DNA from 2 places in the Arthrobacter sp. WCS2018Hpa-7 genome. Region 1 is predicted to be linked to the other one. Evidence: predicted binding sites of a transcription regulator. Region 1 holds the regulator's gene; the other holds the start of a gene.
The links. The regulator Rex, encoded in region 1, represses fermentation and respiration genes when NADH is low (regulators of the CRP and FNR family bind a similar motif). The targets are predictions, from matches to a motif close to CTTGTGAANNNNTTCACAAG.
Positions count from the first base shown of each region.

Region 2: RQH14_RS01395 (ALF repeat-containing protein) is a predicted target of Rex. The motif match lies at 2,255-2,274, and genes of this name have one in related genera.

Region 1 covers NZ_JAVTJB010000014.1:24,295-29,148, forward strand. Annotated here, with positions in the region: gene RQH14_RS15170 (hypothetical protein) at 134-814, shown strand; gene RQH14_RS15175 (hypothetical protein) at 1,076-1,837, shown strand; gene RQH14_RS15180 (redox-sensing transcriptional repressor Rex) at 1,887-2,594, opposite strand; gene RQH14_RS15185 (glutaredoxin family protein) at 2,667-2,921, opposite strand; gene RQH14_RS15190 (HAD-IB family hydrolase) at 3,121-3,954, shown strand; gene RQH14_RS15195 (DUF559 domain-containing protein) at 4,103-4,854, shown strand, end outside.
Region 2 covers NZ_JAVTJB010000001.1:297,338-302,191, reverse strand. Annotated here, with positions in the region: gene RQH14_RS01405 (3-hydroxybutyrate dehydrogenase) at 1-629, shown strand, start outside; gene RQH14_RS01400 (amino acid permease) at 736-2,196, opposite strand; gene RQH14_RS01395 (ALF repeat-containing protein) at 2,465-4,573, shown strand; gene RQH14_RS01390 (IclR family transcriptional regulator) at 4,758-4,854, shown strand, end outside.

The DNA.
Region 1 (4,854 bases):
GTTCACGCTGTGGGGGCGCCGTTTCGCATATCCGGAAGTCACCCCGCAATTGTTCGGCAAACAGCCTGTATTTACCTGCGAGTTGGCTCCGAAGTTCCTATGCAACCTTCAACCTGCGGTCTACAGTGATGCCATGAGTACCCCAGACGAAGCACCACAGCCACAGCAGCCCGGCTCCCAGCCTCCGCAGCCCGGCAATGTTCCTCCTGCGGGTTACCAGCCACCCCAGGGTTACCAGCCGCCGTCGCAACCGGGCCAATATTCACAGCCCGGCCCGGCACAGCCCGGCCCGCCACAGGCAGGCCCTGGACAGCCTGGTTTCCACTTTGAAATGCCCACCGACGGGCCCCGGAACTTCAACGACGTCATGCCCCAGGGCGGATTCTCCGGGATGTTCAAGACCCAGGGCCTCCCCACCGAGCTGAAGGTTTCCTACTTCATCTGGGTGATCTCCGGACTCCTGGGCCTGTTGTTCGGGTTGATCGGATTCTTCGCGATCATCGCCCTCTTTGCGTTCGCCCCGGGCGTTGCAGCAATCCTGCTGATCATCCTCATCCTCACCCTGGCCGTAGCAGCCGCACAGGTGGTCCTGGCGATGAAGATGAAGGAAGGGAAAGAGTGGGCCCGCCTCGCACTCACCATCGTGGCCGGTATCTCCTTGCTCCTCACCATCTTCAGTGCAGCCAGTGCCGGCGGCTCCAGCACGGGCCTCGGCAGCAACTGGTTCGGCTTCCTCGTCAGTGCTGTAGCAGTGGTCCTGATGTGGCTCCCGAACTCACAACTCTGGTTCAAGGCAGTCAAGGGTCACGCTTAACGCTGACGCAACGGCCGCCGTCGTGCCTTATCGGCGGTAATGCAGGCTGAAGGCCGCGGTAAATCCTCCGGGATTGCCGCGGCCTTCATCATGAAGGCGTAAGCCAACATGATGATTTTTGCTGCGAGCAGGAAATACCTGCGTGGGATCATCTGCAGCGTCAGACCCGGGAGGTACGGTGGAAGCAGAACCACGCTGGGGGCAGGGTCATTTTGCTGATCCCGGCGGCCGCACCCGCAGTCGAACAAGCAAAGGAATGCCATGAGCAACCCTCCCTACCCGCCGTCAAACCCGGGCGATGCCAACCAGCCCGAGCAGCCGGGCACCCAGCCGGCAGCTCCCGCCGCGCCGCAGTATGGCCAGCAGAGTCCCGCTGCGCCGCAGTACGGCCAGCAGAACCCCGCCGCACCGCAGTACGGCCAGCAGAACCCCGCTGCACCGCAGTACGGCCAGCCCGCCGCGCCGCAGTATGGCCAGCAGGGCCCCGCTGCGCCGCAGTACGGCCAGGACACCAACTGGCCCAGCCAGCAGCCCGGTCCCACCGCTGTGCCGCCCATGGTCAACTACGCCTTCTGGATGATCGTAGCGGCCGGCGTTCTTTCCGCCATCAGCTCACTCCTGTTGGCCACCACCGGTGCCGACGCGTTCATCAACGCCATGAACCAGCAGGCAAGCCAGCAGGGCACAGACCTCCCCGAAGGGTCCATGGAAGGCATGCGCGGTGTGATCGGCATCAGCGCCGTCATCGGTGCGGTTGTGGCCCTCGGCCTCTACGCCCTGGTCGCTTTCCCGGTCCGCAAGGGCAAGAACTGGGCACGGATCCTGGGTACCGTGTTCGCCGCCATCTCCGTCCTGGGCCTCACCAGCCTGTTCCAGTTCGGTGCCACCTACGGCATCCTGCAGCTCATCGTGATCCTGCTGGGAGTCGCGGCGATCGTCATGCTGTACCTGCCGGCGTCGGCCCCGTACTTCCGCAAGGCGCAGCCTTTCGGCACCCCGTACCAGAACCCGTACGGCCGCTAAACACGCAGAGTTTCAGACGCTGCAAGCGCGGGCGCGGACCCGGCGAAGGCTAAACAGCCTGGCCCGGTGTCTGCGCCCGTTGTGCGTGATACGCCAAAATCTGGAGTTCAGTGGCCATGTCCACCTTGCGGAGGTTCACATGCGGAGGGACCTGCAACAGCACCGGCGCAAAGCTGAGGATGCTCCGGATCCCGGCGGCAATCACGCGGTCGCACACAGCCTGGGCTACCGTGGCAGGCAGCGCCAGCACCACCATGTTGGTGTGGGTGCGTTCCAGGACCCGCTCGAGCTCCGCGGAGTCGCTGACGCGCAGCCAGCCCACTTCGTTGCCGATCACCATGGGGTCGGCGTCGAAAATGGCTACGACGTCGAAGCCACGGGACTCAAAGCCGCCGTACCGGGCCAGTGCCTTGCCGAGGTTACCGGCACCCACAATGGCGACTTTCCAGTCATGCGTCAGGCCCAGGGCAGCAGCAATGTGGCGGCTCAAATACTGGACTTCATAGCCGACACCGCGCGTCCCATACGAGCCCACGTAGGAAAGGTCCTTACGGAGGGTGGACGAGCTGACGCCTGAAGCTTCGGCCAACGCTTCGGAGGAGACCCGCTCCACGCCTTCGGCCAACAGGGAGTTGAGCGCGCGCAAATAGAGCGTCATCCGGGCCACAGCCGCGGGCGGGATCTGCTTGGCGGCAGGTTCGTTGTCCCCGGTTGCAGCCTCCGGGGACGGTTCCAGCGCAGTCACGGTATTCTCCATTGCGTCGCTTTGTTGTTCCACTCTATGACGCCCGGCCGGACTCAACAAAAGCCATTACCAACGGGTAACCCCTCAGCCTTCCAGGACCTTCTTCAGGGTCCGGGAGAGCCGTTCCTCGTCAATCTTCCAAAAGTCACGCTGGACGCCGTCCACCAGCACTACGGGAATCTCTTCCGCGAAACGGTCCTGCAGTTGGGGATCGTCGTCGATCCGTTGCTCCGTCCACTGCACGCCAAGACTTTTTGTGACACGCTCGACGGCGGCACGCGCCTCGGTGCACAGGTGGCAGTCAGCTTTGGTGAGGAGAACGACGTCGGGAATAGCCATGCCTCAAAGGTACCGGCCCCACGATCTCTCACATCCCACGCCCACCGGCCCGACCATCTCTCACATCCCACGCCCACCGGCCCGACCCCCTCTCACATCCCACGCCCATCGGCCCGACCATCTCTCACATCCCACGCCCCACCGGCCCGACACCGTGCGCCCTCGAACGCGGACCGCGGCGATTGACTAGACTCAAGGCATGCCCGAGGAGAAGAACGCCGCCGTGGTCGCAGATGCCTTGGTGCAGAAGGACAACGTGCAGAAGCGCACGGGCGAAGCAGCCTTCTTCGACGTCGACAACACCTTGATGAAGGGTGCAAGTCTCTTCCACGTAGCCCGCAAGATGTACGAACGCAAAGCTTTCACGTTGTCGCAAGCGGCCGGATTCGCCTGGAAGCAGTTCAAATTCGTCATGCGCGGCGAGAACATGGAAGACGTCCACTCGGTCCGCGACTCGGCGCTTACCCTCGCTGCCGGCATCACTGTGGACGACATCAAAGCCCTGGGCGAAGAGGTCTACGACGAAATGATCGAGTCGCGGATCTGGCCGGGGACCAAGGCACTCGCGGAACAGCACCTCAGGGTTGGCCGCAAGGTCTGGCTCGTCACGGCTACACCCATCGAGGTGGCGACGGTCATTTCCACACGACTCGGGCTGACCGGCGCCCTTGGCACGGTCGGTGAAGTGGAAGATGGCATGTACACAGGGAAACTCGTGGGCGACATCCTGCACGGACCGGCGAAAGCCGTCGCGGTCCAGCTCGTCGCCGATCGCGAGGGCCTGGATCTGGATCATTGCTGGGCGTACAGCGATTCCGCCAACGACATACCTTTGCTCACCATGGTGGGCCATCCCGTGGTGATCAATCCGGACGCCAAGTTGCGCCGTCACGCCCGCGAGAACAACTGGCCCGTGTACGACTTCCGTTCCGGTCGCCGCGCAGCAACGCTCGGGCTCAAAGCCGCCACGGTTGGCGGAGCGGTCTACGGCCTGTGGCGGGGTTTCTCAAGGTTCCGCGGCCCCCGCATCTGACCCTCTCTCACATCCCTCGGACGTAAACGGAACCATCTCTCACATCCCTCGGGCTTGAACCGAACCTTCTCTCACATCCCTCGACTGCCTCAACGAGCCTGTGGATAACTTACGATGACTCAAGCGTTTCTGGGCAAGAATGCCAAGTATGCCGAATGCCACGCCCCTTCCGCCCGCACTGATCAGCGCACCGTTCACCCTTGACGAGGCCGAGGCTGCAGGCCTGAAGCAATCGCACCTCTGGAATCGCATCGGAATAGATGGAGTCAGCCGCGGCCTCTACCGTCCGTCGGATTGGGATTTCGAGCTGTCGGCGGCTGCAAGGTCGCTGTCGGCCGCAAGTCCAGGGGCTTGGATATCCCATGTAACGGCTGCGAGGCTTCATGGTTTGTGCCTTCCACCGTGGCTGTCTGATTCCAATGAATTGCATCTCAGCAAGCCGAGGATTCTCCCGTCAGTCCGCCGCAAAGGCGTGATCGGACACACGGTAGTGGCCTCCACCGACGAGATCGAAAATGTTCAAGGCATCCGGATCAGCACTCGGTCGCGTACCTGGTTGGATCTCGCAAGACGCCTTCCGCTCGGCGACCTCGTATGTATGGGTGACGAACTCATTCGCAGACCCAGGCCGGACTTCGAAGAACGCGACACACCTTTCACCACACTTGAGGCACTTCGCGAACTGGTGGGCAGGCACAGGAATCTGCAGGGCGTCGTCAGGGCACGCGAAGCATTAGAGCTCATGCGTGTTGGCTCCGACTCTGCGCCAGAGTCACTGCTCCGCTTGGCAATGTTGGACGCCGGCATCCCCGAGCCGGAACTCCAGGTGCACCTCCGGCCAAACGATCCCTTTTCGCCTTCTGCGGACTTGGGCTTCCGTGATCGGCGGGTTGCAATACA
Region 2 (4,854 bases), on a different contig from region 1:
CCTCCGGAGCTGCGGCGCTCGCCGACGAGCTGGGCGGCACAGCCTGGACGGTGGACCTGCTGGATGTGGACGCCCTGGCCGCACTCAGCCTGGACTGCGACATCCTGGTCAACAATGCCGGCATCCAGAAGGTCGCGCCGATCGAGGAGTTCGAACCCGCGGAGTTCCGGCGGATCCTGGCCCTGATGCTGGAGGCCCCGTTCCTCCTCATCAGGGCCGCACTCCCGCACATGTACGCCAACGGGTTCGGCCGGATCATCAACATTTCGTCGGTCCATGGGCTGCGGGCGTCCGCCTACAAGAGCGCGTATGTCTCCGCCAAGCACGGCCTCGAAGGGCTCAGCAAAGTCACCGCCCTGGAAGGTGGTGAGCGCGGCGTCACGTCCAACTGCATCAACCCGGGCTACGTACGCACACCCTTGGTGGAGAAGCAGATCGCGGATCAGGCCCGGCTCCACGGCATCCCCGAAGCCGAGGTCCTGGCCAAGGTGATGCTGACTGAGTCCGCGGTGAAACGGCTGGTGGAGCCTGCGGAAGTAGCGTCGCTGGCAGCGTGGATGGCCTCCGACGACGCCGGTATGGTCACCGGCGCGAGCTACACCATGGACGGTGGCTGGTCGGCCCGGTAGACGCCGGCCCCCGCGCCCCACGCCCCGCGCGCCCCTCGCGAGACTACAGTTAATGCCAATGTTCCGCGCGAACATTGGCATTAACTGTAGTTTCGGCGCAGGGAAACTAGGGTGCCTTCACCACGGGGATGGCGGCGGTCTCGTCCACCAACTCTGCCCGGCGCAGGCCGCCACCGCGGACCCACAGTTTGTAGGCGACGAACAGGAGAACCAGCCAGGTGCCGCCTACATACAGGGCTACCCGGGTGTCCTCGAAGACGCCCAGGATCACGATCACCATGGCCATGAACGCCATGGTCAGGATGGACGCAGCAGGCCACAGCGGGGAACCGAACTCCGACGCCGGGAGTCCCTTGCGCTTGATCTCCCGTTTCATGGCCACGTGCGACGCCAGGATCATCACCCAGACCCACACGGTAGCGAAGGTGGCGATCGACGCGATGAGCACAAAGACGTCCTCAGGAATCACAGCGTTCAGCACGACGCCAATCAGCAGGATGCCGCCCATCATCACCACGGTCATCCACGGAACGCCGTGACGGGAAATCTTGCTGAAGCTCTTCGGCGCGTGTCCCTGTTGAGCGAGGCCGAACAGGATGCGGCCGGCTCCGAAGATGTCGCTGTTGATGGCCGAGAGCGCGGCCGTAATGACCACAGCGTTGAGGATGTGCGGTGCCGCCGGGATGCCCAGGCCGTCGAAGATCTGGACGAACGGGCTGCCGCTGCTGCCGATTTCGTTCCAGGGGAAGATGCTCATCAGCACACCCAGGGTCAGCACGTAGAAGAGCAGGACGCGGACCGGCACCGTATTAACAGCCTGCGGAATGACCTTCTTGGGGTTGGTGGCTTCACCCGCTGTGATGCCGATCGTTTCGATCCCGCCAAAGGCAAACATCACGACGGCGAACGCGGCCAGGAGCCCCTCAAAACCGTTCGGGAACAAACCGCCGTGATTCACCAGGTTCCCCAGTCCCGGTGCCACGCCGCCGCCGTCGCCCGTTTGGAAGCCGAACACCACGATCGCCGCACCGCCCACGATCATGGCGATGATCGCCACCACCTTGATGAGCGAGAACCAGAACTCAAGTTCGCCGAACACCTTCACGCTGAGCAGGTTCATGGCGCCAAGGAACAGAATGATGGCCAGAACCCAGATCCATCTGTCCACTTGGGGGAACCAGAAACCCATATAGATACTGAAAGCAGTGACGTCGGCGATGGCCACAATGGCCATCTCGAACACGTACGTCCACCCGGTCACGAAACCCGCGAACGGTCCCAGATACTTGGACGCGTACTGGCCGAAGGACCCGGAAACGGGGTGTCGGACGGCCATCTCGCCGAGTGCCCGCATCACCATGAACACGGCCGCGCCGCCAATGATGTAAGCAAGGAGGACGGCCGGGCCGGCTTTCTGAATCGCAGAAGCAGAGCCGTAGAAGAGGCCCGTGCCGATTGCGGATCCGAGGGCCATGAAGCGGATGTGGCGGACGTTCAGGCCTCGGCTGAGCGCCGTACCCGCGGCCTGGAGAACAGAGCTCTCCGTAGCCAGCTTGGTTTGTTGCATAGTAAAACCTTCTCGTCTTTGGGAGGGGATCGCTATCCAGCACATCACTTTTGGGCCTCTTGTGATCGGACTCACGGGGGTTTGGTGTCTTTGATCGCAGACACTGCGGCTTTGGCGGACCGGACGGCTTTTGGAGGGTGGTCAAAGTCATAGTCTCCGTTCGGATATGATGACCGCGGACAGCTCATCAAACCGGTCAGGCATCCCTCGCTTTTCAGCGTCGCCCCCCTTGAATTCAGCGCTGCCACCGCATCCTTATGGGGGACTTTTGATTTCTGTACTTCGTCACACTCGACGCCGTTGGGCCGCTGCCGTTGTTGCCCTTGTGGCTGGCGCGTCTTTGCTCGTCGCAGCCCCCGCGCAGGCTTACGACACTCCTGATTTTGAGGTTCCCAGCGCATCGCAAGCTCCAGTCCCGTATGTTGAACGGGCCTCCGACGCGGCGGGCGTACTTGAGCTGTGGAGGACGGGTGGCCCGGCCACCCGCGCCGCAGCGGCGTCGGCCCTCGTGGGCGGGGCAAGTGCGGTCCAGGCATTCGTCGACGGCGGACAGGACGCCCCGCTGGCAGCGGACCGCAAGCAGTTGGTCACCGAGCTGACGGAGCGGGGGAGCGAGCATGTTCGGTCCGTTGCCCAGAAGATCCTTGCCACCGGTGATCCGGTCAGGATCGATGCCTTCCTTGCTGAGGGATGGGCGGGGACATGGCAGGGTGACCTGCGCACTGTGACCACCTATTTCCTTCACTACGGCAACGTCCACGTTCAACGGGAAGCGTCCAAAAGCCTCGAAGAAGGCGACAAAGCCGTGGAGCAGTTCGTCCTGACCGGGTGGAGGAACAAAGCGAAGATGGCAGACCGCCAATCGGCATATGGCCTCATCGCTTCCGGGAATCCTGCCGTTTCTGTCGCGGCCAAGGCAGCGCTGGCAACCGACGACTCTGAAATTGTGGCTGATTTCCTTCGCTACGGGCAGTTCGTTGCAGGCGACCATCACACTGAGTCGGCTGCCGTTTCTGCACTGCTCCAGCAGGTCAAAGACGATCTCAAGGCCAACCCCGCAGGAGCCGCAGCAGTCGCCGACCGGGCGAAGACCGCCGTCGAGCAAGCGCGAAACACCGCCGTGGCTGCACGGAAAGCAGACACGACACGTCTGACTGTTGATCGTGATCTCCTCAGTGCCCAGGCTGGTCCGCGAAATGTCCTGGACAGCGCAACCGCGGTTTCCGAGAAGCCGTTCAAGGAAACGTTCGCAAAGGCTGCCAAGGAGTTGCCCGGGCTTCTGGCGACCGTTTCGGCGCCCGGTGTCGACCTTGATGCGCTGATCGAGGAAGCCCGGCAGGTCACACTGGATCTAGCACTGGTTGGCACGCCTGAAGTGAAGAAGGCAGCCGAGGCCGCGATGTTGGGTGGCGATGCAGCGATCAAGAACTTCGTGGCCAAGGGCCACGCAGAAGCAATTGCGCGGGATTCAAGTGGAGTATCCGCTTTCGGCGCGGACCGCCAGCGCGTTTACCAACTGCTGGACCTCGGTGGCAGCCACGTGAACAAGGCGGCGGACCTTGCCCTGGGATCCACCAACCATGCGGATGTCCGCTACTTCCTTGAGTATGGTTTCGCTACTGCGCAAGACCTGGACGACCGCATCCTTGCCTACGCCACTCTCGACAAGGGTGCGGAACGGCGGGCAGCCGCCACTGTGGCGCTGGAGGGCAGCCGGGCTGACCTGCGGGCATTCGCCACCACCGGGCAGTTTGCTGCTGCCAAGCGCGACGAAGCCACCGCCGCCCACGTTGCCTCGATTGACGCCATGCTTGCCGAACTCGCCGGGTTGGCAGACAAGGCAGCGGTCGACGCCGGTATAGCAGCCGACGCTGCGAAAGCCGCCGAAGCAGCCCGTCAGGCAGAGGCAGCGAGGGCTGCTGAAGCCGCCCGAGCCGCCGCAGCGGCGGAGCAGGAGCGCGGAAAGCTTCCGTTGAACGTACCGATGGTTGATTCTTCCGAACTGTTCGGAGCAGCTCCCACTGTGGTGCCGTGGCCGCAGGCGCCCGTTTCCGCCGTCGCGCTTCCCGTCACCGGGGAGGCTCCGGACGGCGAGCCTGTTGACGCTGAACGTCCTGACATCACAGATGTCGACGTCCCGCCGGCTGCGACGTGGCCCAGCGAGTCGACGTCGGCGGAGTCTTTGTCGCAAGAGGCGGCCGCACCCTTGGCTGCTTCCTCCTCCGGTTTGGGTGGCTGGACCATCGGCCTGATTGCGGCGTTGGTCCTGGCTGCTGCCGGTGCCATCACGTTCCTGCTGCGTCGGAAAGGTTCAGTCCCGGTGCCGGCACCCGTAAAGCCGGGCACCGCGGGCACTGCCCCCAAGCCCAAGCCGTAGCCCTCGCCTGGCCCCGCCCCTGCCAGAACCCCAACCGGGGGCCTGGGCAAGCCCGGTGTCTGGCACTCCAGACACCGGGCAAGCCCAACGGGTTGGCTGCGCAGCCCGGCAGGGTGCACGCTTGAGTACGGGATACCGGACAGTCGATGGTCCGCTGGTCCCGAACCCTGAGCAGTGAGGAACCATGACAACGTCGCCAGTGGCACCGGGCAAGGCCACTTCCAAAGTCCCTGCCGCCGAGAACACCCTGCGGATACTGAAGCTGCTGGCCTCGCGACGCG